Regions from separate parts of the Vibrio sp. PNB23_22_6 genome, predicted to be linked through region 1. Evidence: predicted binding sites of a transcription regulator. Region 1 holds the regulator's gene; the other holds the start of a gene.
The links. Region 1 encodes CRP, which controls carbon source genes, mostly activating them, when cyclic AMP is high. Its sites were predicted from a motif close to TGTGANNNNNNTCACA; they were not measured.
Positions count from the first base shown of each region.

Region 2: a site for CRP is predicted at 3,187-3,202, ahead of malT (HTH-type transcriptional regulator MalT). Genes of this name have one in related genera too.

Region 1 covers NZ_JBNFXP010000030.1:11,786-20,928, forward strand. Annotated here, with positions in the region: gene kefG (glutathione-regulated potassium-efflux system ancillary protein KefG) at 1-300, opposite strand, end outside; gene ACVA54_RS17690 (ABC transporter ATP-binding protein) at 478-2,397, shown strand; gene ACVA54_RS17695 (TIGR02444 family protein) at 2,394-2,873, shown strand; gene ACVA54_RS17700 (hydrolase) at 2,963-3,964, shown strand; gene ACVA54_RS17705 (YheU family protein) at 3,998-4,210, shown strand; gene ACVA54_RS17710 (phosphoribulokinase) at 4,372-5,241, shown strand; gene crp (cAMP-activated global transcriptional regulator CRP) at 5,480-6,112, shown strand; gene ACVA54_RS17720 (DUF1338 domain-containing protein) at 6,199-6,996, opposite strand; gene astD (succinylglutamate-semialdehyde dehydrogenase) at 7,262-8,719, opposite strand; gene astA (arginine N-succinyltransferase) at 8,748-9,143, opposite strand, start outside.
Region 2 covers NZ_JBNFXP010000002.1:202,702-211,844, reverse strand. Annotated here, with positions in the region: gene malQ (4-alpha-glucanotransferase) at 1-261, opposite strand, end outside; gene ACVA54_RS02680 (glycogen/starch/alpha-glucan phosphorylase) at 374-2,827, opposite strand; gene malT (HTH-type transcriptional regulator MalT) at 3,396-6,104, shown strand; gene ACVA54_RS02670 (DUF368 domain-containing protein) at 6,923-7,840, shown strand; gene ACVA54_RS02665 (hypothetical protein) at 8,007-8,432, shown strand; gene ACVA54_RS02660 (SCO family protein) at 8,442-9,053, shown strand; gene ACVA54_RS02655 (copper chaperone PCu(A)C) at 9,043-9,143, shown strand, end outside.

The sequences.
Region 1 (9,143 bases):
TGCGAACCCTTTACCCAATACACGATCCAACCATTCTTTCAATAATGCAGGGCAGGAGTACATATAGAGTGGATGATGGAAAACGATCACATCATGCTCCATCAACAAGGTGTGTTCGTAATTCACATCAATAAAAAAATCAGGATATGCAGCATAAATATCGTGCACCGTAACATGACCAAGTGATTGAATTTTTTTTATCATCACTTGATTGGCTATGGAATTTTGTGGCTCCGGATGAGCGTAAATCACCAGAACCTTTGGTTGTGATGATTTCGGTGTCGATGGTTCAGCAGCCAAATAGTCGTCCTTGCATTGAATTATTAGGGAAAATAATCGTTATCAGTTTGTTATACTTTTTTGTCCTGCACAATGCAATTCATGACCAATAATCGACATTTCTGCCCAATACCCCTACTATTCACCGCGAGACCAATGACTAAGATGCGCTCACCGCGCGAAACGAAGTAGAACTCTATGATTACCTTCTCTGATATCCAGTTACTGCGTGGCGGCAAACCATTGCTTGAGCAAGCCTCTGCGACCATACAACCAGGCGATAAAGTTGGCCTCGTGGGCAAAAATGGCTGCGGTAAATCCACACTATTTGCCTTGCTAAAAGGTGAATTGTCGATCGATGCAGGCTCGTTCAGCCAACCGCAACATTGGGAGTTGGCTTGGGTTGCACAGGAAACCCCTGCGCTTGAACGCAGTGCGTTGGAGTACGTCATTGATGGTGACCGTGAATATCGTGGCCTAGAAGCGCAGCTGCAAAAGGCCGAAGAGGCCGATAACGGCACATTGGTTGCTGAAATCCACGGTAAGATTGAAACCATCGGTGGTTACAGTATTCGTGCGCGAGCCGCTGAACTTCTCGATGGTTTGGGTTTTAGCCAAGCGCAAATGAGTTGGAACTTAACCCAGTTCTCTGGGGGGTGGCGCATGCGCCTGAACTTGGCTCAAGCGCTGTTATGTCGCTCTGATCTATTGCTTCTCGATGAACCAACCAACCACTTAGACTTGGATGCGGTAATGTGGCTAGAACGCTGGCTGCAAAATTACCCGGGCACGCTGCTCTTGATCTCACACGACCGTGATTTTTTAGACCCTATCGTGGGTCGTATTATTCACATTGAAAACCAACAAATGAATGAGTACACCGGTAACTACTCTTCATTTGAAAACCAACGTGCACAAAAAATGATTCTGCAACAAGCCATGTTTGAGAAGCAGCAGAAGCAGATGTCACACATGCAAAGCTATATTGATCGCTTCCGCTATAAAGCATCAAAAGCACGTCAAGCACAGAGTCGTATCAAAGCCTTAGAGCGCATGGAAAAAGTGTTGCCAGCGCAGTTCGATAACCCATTTAACTTTGAATTCCGTGAGCCAGCTGCCCTGCCGAACCCAATAATGATGATGGACGAGGTCTCCGCAGGTTACGGCGATAACCTGATCTTAGAGAAGATTCGCTTGAACCTTGTTCCTGGCAGTCGCATCGGCCTACTTGGCCGCAATGGTGCGGGTAAATCAACCCTAATCAAACTGCTTTCTGGCGAATTAAAGACACAAGGTGGCGATCTGACTTATTCACAAGGCGTGAAGATTGGTTACTTTGCTCAGCATCAGTTAGAAACGCTGCACCCAGAAGAAACGCCGCTGCAACACATGATGCAGATTGCACCTGATAAAAATGAACTGGAGCTACGTAACTATTTGGGTAGCTTTGGGTTCCAAGGTGATAAAGCACTAGAGAAAGTGGCCCCCTTCTCTGGCGGTGAAAAAGCCCGTTTAGTACTGGCGTTGATCGTGTGGCAAAAACCAAACCTATTACTACTCGACGAACCAACCAACCACTTAGATCTGGACATGCGCCAAGCTCTGACCATGGCGCTACAAACCTTTGAAGGTGCCATGGTGATCGTTTCGCATGACCGCTACTTATTACGCGCGACCACCGATGATCTTTACCTTGTCCACGATCGCCAAGTCGCCCCTTTCGATGGTGACCTGAACGATTACTACAAGTGGCTGACAGAACAGCAGAAAGCTGAGCGTAAAGAAGCGCAAGCAGCACAACCTGCGAAAGACAACGTGAATAGCGCTGCGGCGAAAAAAGAGCAAAAGCGACGCGACGCTGAGTTTCGTAAACAAACAGCGCCAATTCGCAAAACGCTGACACAGTTAGAAAATAAAATGGATAAGTTAGGCGAAGCTCTGGCAAACGCAGAAGAGCAATTGGCAGATAACTCTCTGTATGAAGCCGAAAATAAGGCTAAACTTAACCAAGTGTTAGCACTTCAAGCCTCGAGCAAAGCCGAACTTGAAGAAGCCGAGATGGAATGGATGACTGCTCAAGAAACACTAGAGCAGATGGAGCTAGAGTTTAATCAATGACAACCAAGCACGCAGAATACACACTAACCCTAGAACACCTTTGGCACTTCAGTCTGCAATTTTATGGTGTGCGAGAAGTGAAAGAAGCGTGCTTGTCATTGCAAAACAACTATCACGGTAATGTGAATCTACTGCTGCTGCTCAGATGGCTCGATGAGCAGCAGGTCATCTTCCTGGAGCAAGATTGGCCGCAAGTGCAAAACTGCCTAGGCCGCAGCGAAGCCATGCTCCACTCTTTTCGCGAACTACGTCGCCACCTTAAGTCTCAAGTTAACGATGCCCTGTACCGCGAAGCCCTACAGTTCGAACTGCAACTCGAAAAACAGCAACAATCGGATCTGGTTGATTGCATTAACTCTCTAAAACTCATCAAAAATGACGGTGAACCACTGACTCAAAGATACTGTCGTCAGCTTGGCGGTGAGCACCTCCAACATGCGTTCTCAGCTCCAGTACCGAACATTCAGCATCCATAACTCAGTAAAATATCTATACTAAAGCTATAAAGGATTATATTAATAAGTCTTTCAGCAAACTCTGAAAGTACACGGAAGAGCAGTTAGGTATGACACAATTTTTTGCAGCCGCCGGGATCAAGAACCCGCACCTCCAAACCCTGTTACCACGATTTATTCGTAAAAAAGCACTGTTTACGCCTGTTTGGCAAACCTTAGATACCCCTGATGGGGATTTTCTGGATTTAGCTTGGTCTGAAGCAAACCATCATGCCAATAACAAACCCATCTTCGTCCTCTTTCATGGTCTTGAGGGCTGCTTTTACAGTCCTTACGCCAATGGCTTGATGCATGCTTTCTCACAGTCCGGATGGCTATCGGTGATGATGCACTTTCGCGGTTGCAGCGGCAAACCGAACAAGAAAGCCCGAGCCTATCACTCTGGTGAGGTCACTGACGCGCGTCACTTCCTCGAGTATCTTAATCAACGGTTTCCTAATAACCCTAAAGTCGCGGTCGGTATCTCTCTTGGTGGCAATATGTTAGCAAACTACTTGGCGCAGTATAAAGACGACCCTATTTTGAGTGCCGCGGCCATTGTGTCTGCGCCACTGGACTTGGCTGCGTGCGCCAATCGTATTGAGCAAGGCTTCTCTAAGGTCTACAAACGCTACTTGCTTTCATCACTTAAGCGTAATGCGCTGCAAAAGCACGACTTGATCCATGGAGAACTGGCCCTCTCTTATCGTTCGATCAAACGCGTGACTCGCTTATATGAGTTTGATGATCTGATCACCGCACCATTACATGGGTTCAGAGACGCACAGGACTACTATGAGCAATGTTCGGGATTAAGCAAGCTTCAGCAGATCGCTTTACCGACACTGATCATTCATGCCAAAGACGATCCGTTCATGACCGATGCGGTGATCCCTAAGTTTGTTCTGCCCGATAACATTGATTACCGCCTGTATGAGCACGGTGGTCACGTAGGCTTTCTCACTGGCACAGCATTAAAACCTAAATTCTGGCTTGAAGAAGTGCTGCCCGCCTATTATGAGAGTATCGCGGCGAATCATCTTTCTTCTGTATCCGCACAGCAAACTCTGTAAACTAACCATTCGTCATAAACGTTTGAGGTATTTATGATCATTCCTTGGCAAGACATTGCGCCAGAAACGCTAGAAAACTTGATCCGTGAGTTTGTGCTACGAGAAGGCACTGACTACGGCACGGTAGAAATTTCCCTGCAAGACAAAATCGATCAAGTTAAATCACAGCTGGAGAAAGGAGAGGCGGTCATCGTGTTTTCTGAACTGCATGAAACCGTTGATATTCAGTTAAAACAAAAATTTTAATTGCCGCACATTTTACCGTATTTCACTCCATGACAAGCGCTTGTTACATGCTATAGTGGATTATCAACCGTGCAGCGCCACTTCGCTGCACATTGCCAACGAATAATGGACTTGTTTACCTAAGATTCAGCTGGGTAAGTAATTTTTCGACAAGGTTTGTCATGTCAGCGAAACACCCAATCATTGCAGTTACTGGTTCATCCGGTGCCGGTACTACGACCACATCTGAAGCCTTCCGTAAGATGTTCAATATGATGAACGTCAAGCCCGCATGGGTTGAGGGGGACAGCTTCCACCGCTTTACTCGCCCAGAGATGGATGTAGAAATTCGTAAAGCGCGTGATCAAGGCAGACACATCAGTTACTTTGGCCCTCAAGCTAATAACTTCCCTGGACTGGAAGCCTTTTTCCGTCAATTTGGCCAGGATGGCACTGGTAGTGTACGCCGCTATCTGCACACCTTTGATGAAGCCGTACCTTATAACCAAATGCCAGGCACCTTTACCCCGTGGCAAGGTTTACCTGAAAACAGTGACGTGCTGTTCTATGAAGGATTACACGGCGGCGTGGTCGATGGTGATGTCGATGTGGCTCAGCATGTTGATTTTCTGATTGGCATGGTGCCGATCGTGAACTTAGAGTGGATTCAAAAGTTCGTACGCGATACGCGCGACCGAGGTCACTCTCGTGAAGCCGTGATGGATTCAATCGTGCGCTCAATGGACGACTATCTTAACTACATTACACCACAGTTTTCTCGTACCCACATCAACTTTCAACGTGTCCCGACCGTGGATACGTCAAACCCACTTAACGCCAAAGGCATACCAAGTCTGGATGAAAGCTTTGTTGTTATTCGCCTTCGTGGCATTAAAAATGTCGATTTTCCTTATCTACTCGCTATGATTGACGGCTCATTTATGTCACGCCACAACACCATTGTCGTGCCCGGCGGTAAGATGAGCTTTGCCATGGAGCTCATCGTCAGGCCGATTCTGCAACAGCTCATCGAAACGGGTAAAATTGGTTAAAAACCTCGCGAATAAAGTGTTTACTTTTCATACCGTGATCATGTGCACATTTTTGCTTACAAAATCTCCACCATGGCACGATTAAAATCAAGAAATCGTTTTCGAAAAAGGATACTATTTCTAACCGAAACACAAGAGAGCTTGCAGTATAGAAAAGTATTCTTATTCTAGTAAGCTAATTCGGGCTTAGCTAAAATACGGATAGCGCAAGCGTACCCTGCAGAGGAAGTGATATATTATGGTTCTAGGTAAACCTCAAACCGACCCAACACTAGAGTGGTTTCTTTCACACTGTCATATTCATAAATACCCTTCTAAGAGCACGCTAATTCACGCGGGTGAGAAAGCTGAAACGTTGTACTACATCGTTAAAGGTTCTGTTGCGGTTCTTATCAAAGACGAAGAAGGTAAGGAGATGATCCTTTCTTACCTAAACCAAGGTGACTTCATTGGTGAACTAGGTCTATTCGAAGAAGACCAAGAGCGTACCGCATGGGTTCGTGCGAAATCTCCTTGTGAAGTGGCTGAAATTTCGTTCAAGAAATTCCGTCAACTTATTCAAGTAAACCCTGACATCCTAATGCGCCTTTCTGCGCAAATGGCTCGTCGCCTTCAAGTTACTAGCCAGAAAGTGGGTGACCTAGCGTTCCTAGACGTAACTGGTCGTATCGCTCAGACTCTTCTGAACCTTGCTAAGCAGCCAGATGCAATGACGCACCCAGACGGAATGCAAATCAAGATCACTCGTCAAGAAATCGGTCAAATCGTTGGCTGTTCTCGTGAGACAGTAGGCCGAATCTTGAAGATGCTAGAAGAGCAGAACCTAATTTCTGCACACGGCAAAACTATCGTTGTTTACGGGACTCGTTAATTCCGATTAACGTTTAAAAAATTCAAAGCCACCAATAGAAACATTGGTGGCTTTTTTGTTTTAGAAAAACACTGGATTAGCGCCCTCTATTTTTTTCCGTTTGTGCTCTCAAAGATCTTATCTGCCGATGCGGCAACAAATCCTGAGTACAAGTCACCGTTATCCATTGCGTAGCGCTTAGCAAACTCGTAAAAGCCTCCAGGAATCACTTCAACACCTTCCGTAAAGGCCACTGGCACTTTATCGGCCATGGTCGAAGATTGCTCTAGCAACACCTGTGGCGTACCTTTTACTTCGCCGCCGTTTTCGTTGATGGTGAAGCCTGCTGTGCGTAGGTGGTCGTTTACTTGCTTCACTTCTTGGTGTTGGTTAAGTTGGTTTACGCTCACGGTAAAGTGATTTGCGCCGTAACCATGTGCAGCAAGCCAAGAGGCATACTCACTCTCGTTCGCCAACGTTTGGAAATCAGCGTAACTAATCTCCCACAAACGTCCACCATACAAGAAGCCGCTGCCAATCAGCTTTGAAGCATCAACCTGCTCGACCAGTTTATGAACGATGTCTTGCAGCTCTGGCGAACATTCATCGACCTTCAACTCACTGATAAACACTTTTGGTTGCTTTGGATCTGGGTGCTCAAAGTGTTTTGCCACCAGTTTTTTGCTTTCAAATACGTAGTCACCACAGGCTTTATAACCCACTGTCAAAAATGGTTTCGCCAACGTTTCAATACCGAGGGGAGCGACATTAAACGTACGTAGCGCAATATGGTCATTAATCAAAGGCTCATCTTCTTGTAGAAGTTGATGGACTTTAGCAGCAGAAGGGCAAAGACGTTGAATGTAGTCTTGCCATAGCGATTCAAATAACACATCGGGCGTCATAACGACTCCTTGTTATGAAATGTAGAGTTAGAGATAAGAGGAAGTTGACCGCTCGTTCACAGCCCCAAGGCTGTCCAGAATCACGAACACGCGGTCATCAACCTGTGACGGTATGTGAGGCATAAATGCCAGTCAGTCAACACGCGTTGGGGAGTCTTGAGCTCGCCTTTGGCGTTTGCCAGCGCGCTTTACCGGAATCCTAACTTGGTAAATAGCTCTGGCAGATAGAAGCGGTGATACTTTGTTACCGCTTCGTATTTCTCGATTACAGGCTGACACCTGGGCTCAATGTTGCAGGCAAGACCGTCTCGCGACCTTCCACTGATGCCATTGGGTACGCACAGTAGTCTGCTGCGTAGTAAGCACTTGGGCGTAGGTTACCTGACGCCCCCGGACCACCAAACGGTGCATCACCACTGGCTCCCGTCAGCTGACGGTTGCGATTCACGATACCTGCACGAATGTGGTCAACGAAGTATTCCCACTCTTGGTCGTCAGTTGAAACCAGACCCGCAGAAAGACCAAAGCGCGTATCGTTCGCTAGCTCTACCGCTTTCTCTAGCCCTTCGTAGCGCACTACTTGCAGAAGTGGACCGAAGTACTCTTCATCTGGCAGTTCAGCAATGTTCGTCACATCGATGATGCCCGGAGAAACAAACGCCGCTTCGCCCGCTTTCGCTTCAATTAAGCTTTCGCCACCAAGAGCTTGCAGGTTAGCTTGTGCATCCAGAATAAACTTGGCTGCCGCGACCGAAATTTGTGGTCCCATGAATGGCGCAGGCTCAGCAAATGGTTGGTCAACGCGAATGTTACGTGTCGCTTCCACCAACTTAGCAATCACTGCATCACCCTTATCACCAAACGGAATGTACAGACGACGAGCGCAGGTACAACGTTGACCTGCGCTGATGAAGGCTGACTGGATGATGGTGTAAACCGTTGCATCTAGGTCGCCGTAGTTACCCGAAATAACCATCGGGTTATTGCCACCCATTTCCAGCGCCAGCATCTTGTCCGGCTGACCTGCAAATTGACGATGCAGAACATGACCTGTGTTTGCACTACCCGTGAACAGCACGCCATCAATGCCTTTCGCGTCCGCTAGCGCAATGCCGGTTTCTTTCGCACCTTGGACTAGGTTAATCACACCTTTCGGTAGACCCACTTCTTCCCACAGTTTCATGGCTAATTCACCCGTCCATGGCGTTTGCTCAGACGGCTTGAATACCACTGTGTTACCCGCAAGTAGTGCTGGCACGATGTGACCATTTGGCAGATGACCTGGGAAGTTATAAGGGCCGAATACCGCCATTACACCCAATGGGCGGTGACGCAATACAATTTGGTTGCCTGCGGCTTCACGTGTCGCTTCACCAGTACGGTCGTGGTAAGCACGGATAGAAATCGCAATTTTACCTGCCATTGCCGCCGCTTCAGTACGAGTTTCCCAAATCGGCTTACCGGTTTCTTTAGCAATCACTTCGGCAATTTTTTCGCTGTTCTCTTTCACTTTCTCAGCAAAAGCCAACACGATCGCTTCACGCTCTGCAAATGGACGCTTCTTCCAGTCAACAAACGCCTCGCGCGCCGCAGCAACCGCTTGGTTCACTTGCTCTGCCGTCGCGCCTTTGCCCTGCCAGATCACTTCTTGGTTGTACGGCGACAAAGACGTAAATGCTTCACCCTGACCTTGTACCCATTCACCTGCAATCCAATGTGTCATTGTTTCTATCCTTAAATTCTGTCGTCAGTTACTGCGGAAGAAGGCGAACAAAATCCCCTTCACCAACCAAAAGTGCATTCGCCAATTCTGGCGCGAGCACCACGCTTTGTGTTTCTGCGTCATAAGCCGCTTTTGCTGCCGCGGCACGGAAATTCTCGAATGATGAATTACACATCAAGAAGTCTTGCGTGCTGGTATGTTCAGAAATTTTGACTTTAGCGCGGAATGAGTGGCGTACCGATTCAATATTGCGTAAGTCACATTCCACTGAAGGACCACCATCGAAAATGTCGACATAACCCCGGTTGGTGAAACCTTCATTCTCTAGCAGTTTCAACGCCGGGCGCGTGTTGTCATGCACTTGACCAATTACGGCTTGCGCTTCTGGGCTCAACAGGTTGATGTAGATTGGCAACTTCGGCAT
Region 2 (9,143 bases), on a different contig from region 1:
AGCACTCGTACCTAGGTTTAGTTCCACTTCGACTGGCTCGCCGTCGCGTAAAACAAGAACTGGGGCTAGTACGTCTTTCTTATGCTTTTTCTCAGCAGAAGCCAGTAGCTTCTCGTCGCTGCTAGTATCGTAGCCAAGTGAAGTGAGCAAACGGCGTAATGTTTCTTCAGAAACTTTTGCCTCGTCTCCCCACGCGCTGACGTAGCTATCAGCCAATCGCGCCATGTCTGCGACTTTCTTTAATGCTGTTTGTTCTTTCATCGCTTTCTCCGAAGGTAATACCAACACCTTCCATGTAGGGTCATTTTTTATCGATAATTATTTAAAAATGCCAAAGGTAGCGCTCGGCTACCTTGGTCTTAACTGGGCTTTGTTAACGCTTTACTGTTTCAAGTTTCCAGATGTTGTTCACATAATCTCGGATTGAGCGGTCTGATGTGAACTTACCAACTAGGGCAGTGTTAAGAATGGCTTTCTTAGCCCAACCTGCTTGGTCTTTGTATTGTTTGCCCATTTCTTCATGCGCTTTTACATAAGATGCGAAGTCAGCAAGACATAGGTATGGGTCACCACCATCAAGTAAACTGTCGTACGTTGCACGTAGTAGACCTGGTTGACCTGGCGTGAACTCTTCACCTGTTAGTAGGTCTAGAGACGCTTTCAGTAAGTGGTCAGCATTGTAGTAGTCGTAAGGGTTGTAGCCAGCTGCTTTAACCGCTTTCACGCCTTCAACATCAAGACCGAAGATATAGATGTTTTCATCACCCACCTCTTCACGAATCTCAACGTTCGCGCCATCCATCGTACCGATAGTTAGTGCACCGTTAAGAGCCATCTTCATGTTACCTGTACCCGAAGCTTCCTTACCCGCTAGCGAGATTTGCTGTGAAACATCTGCCGCAGGGATGATGATCTCGGCCATGCTCACGCGGTAATCAGGGATAAATACCACTTTAAGCTTGTTACCGATGCGAGGATCGTTGTTGATCTTATCGGCAACCTTGTTCACTGCGAACATAATTTCTTTCGCTAGGTGGTAACCTGGTGCTGCTTTCGCTGCGAAGAAACATACGCGTGGCTCACATTCAAAACTAGGCTCGTTTAGGATGCGGTGGTATAGAGATAGAATGTGTAGCAGATCGAGATGCTGACGCTTGTACTCGTGCAGACGCTTGATTTGAACGTCGAAGATAGCATTCGTATCGAGTTCGATACCCATGTTCTCTTTCACCCAATTCGCGAGGCGCTCTTTGTTCTCTTTCTTCACTGCCATGAATTCTTTTTGGAATTTCGCGTCAGTAGCGTACTGAGCAATACCTTCAAGTTGCTCTAGTTTCGCTGGCCATTCTGAACCCACTTTCTCTGTGATTAGCTTAGAAAGGCCTGGGTTACAGAACTTCAACCAACGACGAGGCGTAATACCATTCGTTACATTATGTAGACGAGTTGGGTACATCTCGTGGAACTCTGGGAATAGGTCTTTCTTAACCAACTCAGAGTGAAGCGCTGCTACGCCGTTTACCGCGTAAGAACCGATGACACATAGGTTAGCCATGCGAACCATGCGGTTGAAACCTTCTTGAATGATAGAGAGCTTAGCTTGCTTCTCACCGTCACCAGGCCACATCGATCGAACTTCTTGTAGGAAGCGGTGGTTGATTTCAAAAATGATTTCCATATGACGTGGAAGTAGACGCTGGATTAGCGACTCTGGCCATGTCTCTAGCGCTTCTGGTAGTAGCGTGTGGTTGGTGTACGCGAACGTGTGAGAGCTGATTTCCCAAGCCGCTTCCCAAGTAAGACCTTTCTCGTCCACTAGGATGCGCATTAGCTCAGGGATAGCAATCGTTGGGTGCGTATCGTTTAGCTGGATAGTCTCTTGCTTCGGCAATTCCGCGAGCGTGTAACCTGCTGCTTCGTGGCGACGTAGGATGTCGCGCACAGACGCTGCTGAGTGGAAGTACTGTTGCATTAGACGCAGTGTTTTACCTTTCTCGTGGTTATCGTTCGGGTAAAGCACTTTGGTGATGTTACCTGCGTCGATCAGCGCGTGTTGCGCTTCGAAGTAATCACCATTGTTAAAGCTAGCTAGTGAGAATGGTGCAATTGCCTGACATTCCCAAAGACGTAGAGGGTAAACCGTATCTGATTCGTAACCTACAATAGGTAGATCCCAAGGCATTGCTTTTACAGACATGCCAGGAACCCATTTACGAACTTCTTTACCGTTCACGTTGACCACTTCAACGTGACCATAGAAGCCGATTTCTTGTGCGAGCTCTGGACGAGCAATTTCCCATGGGTAACCTTCAACGCCACGCCATGCGTCTGGCGCTTCTTGTTGACGACCATCTTTGAACGACTGCTTAAACAGACCGTATTCGTAGTGCAGGCCGTAACCTACGGTTGGGAATTCTTGCGCTGCACATGAGTCCATGAAACATGCCGCTAGACGACCTAGACCACCGTTACCCAATGATGGGTCACGCTCTTCTTCTAGAAGGTCTGTTAGGTTGTGACCTAGTTCAGCCATTGCTTCAGTGATCTCTTCGTAAAGGCCCATGCTGATTAGGTTGTTACCAGTCAAACGACCGATAAGGAATTCTAGTGAAAGGTAGTTAACACTTTTCGCATTCTTAATGCGAGGATCTTCTTCTGTGGCCAACAAATCGCATGTTGTGAATTCAGCCAATGCGTGCCCCATTGCTAGATACCAAGCGCGGCTGTCTGCATTTTCAATCGTATGTGCGTAAGTGACAGATAGATGTTTCTTCACGCTTTCTTGGAACGACTTCTTGTCAAATTGTTTCTGTTGAGTAGGTTTCATTAAGAAATTCTCACGTCTTGTAGTAATTCATCTGCCATACATCGTGCATTTCCCTAGGTGAAGAAACATCCTCCTGCATCTCCTCACTGATAGGAGTAGGAGCTAGGGCGTAGGGGGGGGAGCATTGCAAAGTTAGTGATCTAAATCTCAACACAGCAGTCGATCCTGCCCTTGCTAGTGATTCAGATCACAACCAATTTAGAGAAAGAGTAAATTTTATTCATGACGTTTTTTTAATTGACCTTTTTACTGGGATGTAAAAACTGTCTTATCGATCACATTAAAAGATTTTACGCTAATGGTTTTTCTGTAAAAATCGCGCAACCCAATCTACACGAGACCAACAAAATCAACATTTAGGTGATTAAAATCACAAAATCAGGGCGTAGATGAGCAATGTTTACTCAGTTCTTAAGAATTAGGAAGTGGATCAAAGTAAATAGCATTTCTCATGTCGTACCATTCAAAGCGACTCGCCACCCTAACATTTTTTGCACACAATCAAAATTTGGTCGTGTGGGTCTGTTTCTAGTTTCGCTAGCTCAAAAATTTAAGGACAGAATTAACAATGTGGATTCCATCTAAACTCACTCGCCCCGGCCGCTTACACAATGCCATCGTCCGCCCACGAGTGTTGGACTTACTACAACATGCGCCTTACTACAAACTGGTTTTGTTTCGCTCCCCTGCTGGTTACGGCAAAACAACCATGGCAGCTCAATGGTTGTCAGATAAGCCAAACGTCGGATGGTATAGCATCGACGATAGCGACAATGATGGCTTCCGTTTCGTCAATTACTTACTACAAGCTTTAAACAAAGCAACCAATTACAGTTGCTCTAACGCTCAAAAGCTGGCTGAAAAGCGTCAATTCTCTTCTTTACGCTCTTTATTTAGCGAAGTTTTCGCTGAGATGGAAGATTTTCAGTACGAGTGTTATATCGTTTTAGATGATTACCATCTGATCGCCAACGACGAAATCCATGAATCGATGCGTTTTTTCTTAAAGCACATGCCAGATAACCTCACGGTGGTCGTGACGAGTCGTGCTAACCCACCACTAGGGACTGCTAACCTACGAGTGCGTGACCTGATGATCGAAATTGGCAATGAGCTGCTGGCATTCGATACCGAAGAAACCACGCGCTTTTTTAACCAACGCATTGCCGATGGCATTGATGAAGATATGGCAAACAACCTACGCGGTTACGTAGAAGGATGGCCATCGGCATTGCAGCTCATTGCACTACAAGCACAGCATCAAAACCGTACTCTCGCGCAAACGGTAGAGTCAGTTTCTCAGTTTAATCACGCTCATCTATGGGATTACTTAGTTGAAGAGGTTTTTGACCTACTCGATAACGAAACCCGTCATTTTCTCATGCAAGTGTCGGTTTTGAACCACTTCAATGATGAGCTGGTGTTCGCGTTGACTCAACGTGAAGATGCATTAGGCATGATTGAATCGCTCAACCGATACGGTCTTTTCATCTATCCATTAGAAGGCGAGCAAAACTGGTTCCGTTTCCATAATCTGTTTGGTGAGTTTTTATCTCATGAGCGTCTTGCTCGCATTCCTCAGCAAGAAAAAGACTTACACCGCAATGCCGCCGTAGCGTGGCTAAACCAAAAAGCACCACATCAAGCGCTCCATCATGCACAGAAATCCTGTGACATAAGCTTAATCATTGAAATTCTTAACGAGTTTGGCTGGAAGATGTTTAACCAAGGTGAGTTGGCCACTCTCGAAGCGGCAATTAACCAACTTGATCGTGAGCTGCTGTTTAGTCACCCTAAATTAACCATGCTACGTGCTTGGCTAGCGCAAAGTCAGCATCGCTATAATCAAGTTGGCAAGCTACTAGCAGAGGCAGAAAAGGAACACACTAAGCGCAAGATCGAATTAGACTCTGGCTACCAAGGCCAAGCCAATGCCCTACTTGCCCAAGTTGCCATAAATAGTAACCAGCCAGAACGCGCGCTTGAACTCGCTGAACTGGCGTTGAGCCAGCTAAGTTCAACGATATACCGTAGCCGTATCGTTGCAACCTCAGTCGTAGGTGAAGTGAATCATGTGCTTGGTCAACTAGACCGAGCGTTGCCGATGATGCAACAAACTGAAAAACTGGCACGCCAATATCAGGTATACCACCAAGCACTTTGGGCTATCTTGCAGCAAAGTGAGATCATGATCGCGCAAGGTTACGTTCAAGCAGCATTCGAATTGCAAGATTCCGCCTTCCGCTTGATTGAAGACCAACAACTGCAGCATGTTCCTTTGCACGAGTTCTTGCTGCGTATTCGTGCGCAAGTTTTCTGGTGTTGGAATCGTCTAGATGAAGCCGAAGAGTGTGCGTACAAGGGTCTGCAAATCCTGGAAAACCATTCACCAAGCAAGCACTTACACAGCTATTCTATGCTGGCACGTATTGCAATTGGCCGTGGTGAACTGGACAAAGCGGGCAAGTTCATTGAGCACATTCAACACTTGATGAATCAATCGACTTACCACGTCGATTGGACAGCAAATGCCTCACTGTCGTTGATCCTTTTCTGGCAAGCCCGTGGCAACATAGAAGCGATTCAAGAGTGGTTAATTACTGCTGTGCGCCCTGAGTCAGCATGCAACCACTTCCAGCAACTTCAGTGGCGTAACATCGTACGTGCCCACATTAATTTGGGTCAGTACGATGAAGCTCGCCAAGCGTTGGAATTCTTAAAAAGTGAAGCACTGCGTGCCAATTTGATCACTGACACCAACCGCAACCTAGTCGTAGAGGCGGTATTTGCGGTGCGTCAAAAAGACGAGGAACAAGCAAAAGATCTGCTGAAAGAGGCATTGGTGATGACCAACCAAACCGGTATGATTGGCAACTTCCTTATTGATGGCGCGATCATTGGCGGATTACTCGAAAAACTGAGTCTACGCCATGAATTGGGCGATCTAGAGCGTCACCGCGCCCAACAGTTGATGAAAGACATCTCTTCCAATCAGCGAAGTCGATCCATTCACTTTGATGAAGACTTCATCGAAAAATTGGTGAATCACCCGAACGTGCCAGAACTAGTGCGTACTAGCCCACTCACTCAACGTGAATGGCAAGTACTGGGCTTAATTTATTCGGGCTTTAGCAATGAGCAAATTGCTCAAGAATTGGATGTTGCTGGCACGACTATCAAGACGCACATTCGCAACTTATATCAGAAACTGAATATTGCTAATCGTAAAGAAGCGATTGTTACAGCAGAAAACTTGTTGCAGTTGATGGGCTATTAAGCCGTTAGATGACCGCTGTAAAACACCGGGTTGACGTAATACGTCAGCCCTTTTTTTTCGCAATTTTATCAAATAATGCAAATTGCAAAGAAAATAAGCAACTTTTCACATATAGCAACATCACCTAGATATACACCCAGTGGTTTCAAGATGCAGGATTCAGTGCGTGGTTGCTGACTCAAGCTCAAAGAAAATAACGCAACATAGTCGCGAATTCTTTCCAAGTTGTTTAACGATAACATTGTCTCAGTGACACGCTCCCAAAGGGTTGGTTGCCTTAGGAATATCGTTCAGACAAAAAAAAGCCAACCGCAATAAACGCGATTGGCTTATATTTGATGTGAACAATATGTATTCACTAACAACGTCAGTTGGCTAGGTGACCCTCGGCTTAAGAAGGGTCGAGACAAATTATGCATTAATCATGCCATGATTGTAAAGTGTTATTTTTGGGCACGATATCTCATATCAAATTCCTTTAAGCAACAACCTTTTGCAAAATGCAAAACAATAATGCAAATTGCATTTGCATTGCGCAATTCGATAACATAAATGATAAATAAGTCATCAAACAACTAGATTCACCGTATTTGTCTGTTATTTGCTGTAATTTACCTAACTAACAGCGATGGTTACTTAAGAGATAGACACCGCGCACAACGCCATATCACTCTGTGTTTCCCAAGCTTAAAGTCGTAAAGTACTTACTTTTCTCAGAATTGGCATTTGTTTCGATATCATCCGTACCACTATTTCATACTTTTTTGGCATCAATGTTTGTATACTCAATACCATCTACATGACTTAGTACTCGAGAAATGAACTATCTAATCACCTTCTTTAAAGGAATGGCGATGGGTGCAGCCGATGTTGTTCCTGGCGTATCAGGCGGTACCATTGCATTCATCACGGGCATTTATGACACGCTTCTAGAAAGTATTCGTCGCATTAATCCATCACTTTTCTCTATTTGGCGAAGAGATGGCTTTAAAGCCGCGTTTAATCATATAAATGGCTTCTTTCTTATCTCGCTGTTTACTGGGGTCTTTACCAGTATCGTGACCCTAGCGAAGTTAATTACTTGGTTACTCGACACACACCCTATTCCAATTTGGTCTTTCTTTTTCGGTCTGATTTTGGTGTCCGTGTACCACATCGTTCGCCAAGTGGAAAGACGCGATGCCCTAAGCTTTGTCACCCTACTCGCAGGTGTGGCTTTTGCCTACTGCATTACGGTTCTTAACCCATTACATATAGAACCAACAGCGATGAACACTCTGCTTGCGGGGGCCATCGCCATCTGTGCCATGATCTTACCGGGGATTTCTGGCAGCTTCATTTTGCTACTGATCGGAATGTACACGCCTGTTCTCGCTGCAGTAAAGGGGCTCCAAGTCGATATTCTCGCCTTATTCTTGACTGGGTGCGTGATTGGTCTACTTTCTTTCTCGCATTTATTGTCTTGGTTACTACGCAAGTTCCGCGACTTCACATTAATGTTCCTAACAGGCTTAATGATCGGTACGTTGCCTAAAATTTGGCCATGGAAAGAGACGCTGACTTGGCGCACTAATTCAAAAGGCGAGCAAGTACCACTATTGCAACACAACCTGTCACCGTTTGAATTCGAGCACATCACCTCGCAACCTTCGCAGCTGGTCTTAGCGATTATCATGATGCTGGTCGCCATTGCGCTTGTCCTTGGTCTAGAGAAATTCGCAGATTCGGGCAAATAAGCTAATACAAAACCATTGAAAAGCGGAGCCAAGTGCTCCGTTTTTTTATTTCCACAACCCACTCAATTACATAGGAGTAGTACAAAATTTGTCGACGTGACACCTTTTTACGTTTTGCATCTGTGCTAGGATGCGGGCAATGTTAAGTTATAAATGCTGAATCTTAATGAAAGTGTTAAAAATCTTAGGGATGGTTGCGGCTTTAGTCGCGGGTTTTTACGCGCCCGACCTCATCCACAAGCTCTCTTCCGCTCCCGAATCAAAGCCTCTCGATGAGTATTGCTTGCTCTCAACCACGGCTTGTCTCCAACAAGGAGTCAGCATGACACTCAATGTGGATACCGCTCAACCTCTGATTCCTGCCTATTTAGAAGTCTCATGGCATGACAGCCAAGCGGAACAATTAGTCCTGAGCCTTTCAGGACGAGAAATGGACATGGGAGAACCTAAATTTGTGCTTAAAAAAGAAGCTTTAGGCACATACTCAGGAGAGATAACCCTGCCCGTATGTATGCACGATACCATGACATGGGTCGGAAAACTCACAGATGGGCAGAGCACCATTTACCCTGCCATAAAAATGCAAAGATAAGGAACGCTTATGAGCCGCAACTGGTCCCTATTTCTCGTGGTCGCATTCGTGCTCGGCTTTGGCACCAAAACCTACTTAGATGGACAAGCAGAAACCGAGAAAAAGCAAGCAGCCACCTCTGAACAGGTTATTCTCTTCGGTGAAGGCGATACGCCTGTCAGGATCTTTGATACGGGCGACGAACGTGTGCGCGTGGTGTACTTTGGTTTTACGCGTTGCCCTGACGTATGCCCAACATCACTCGCGATGTTGGCTGGTGCGTTGAACCAAATTGATGATGAACAAAAAGCAAAACTTCGTCCTATGTTCATTTCTCTCGACCCAGAACGTGATGAAGCGGATGCTTCTGCTAAATACGCCCACTACTTCCACCCAATGATTGAAGGCCTGTCGGCACCACTCGATGTCACTACTCCTCTCGCTCACCGCTATGGCGTCATTTTCCGTAAGACTGAGCTTGAAGGATCCGAGCTAAAATACACCCTAGACCACAGTTCCTACTTTTACTTCTTAAAACCTGACGGTACGCTGATTACCAAGGTGCCGCACACACTCACACCAGCGCCGATCGTCGACGCCATTTCAAAACTGACTGCAGAAGGAAATTCGAATGAAGGTTAAACACGCAATCAAAACGCTAGCGCTGGGCGCACTTCTACTTAGTTCGATTGCTCAAGCGAACTTAAGTGTCATGCCGCAGGACCCATATGC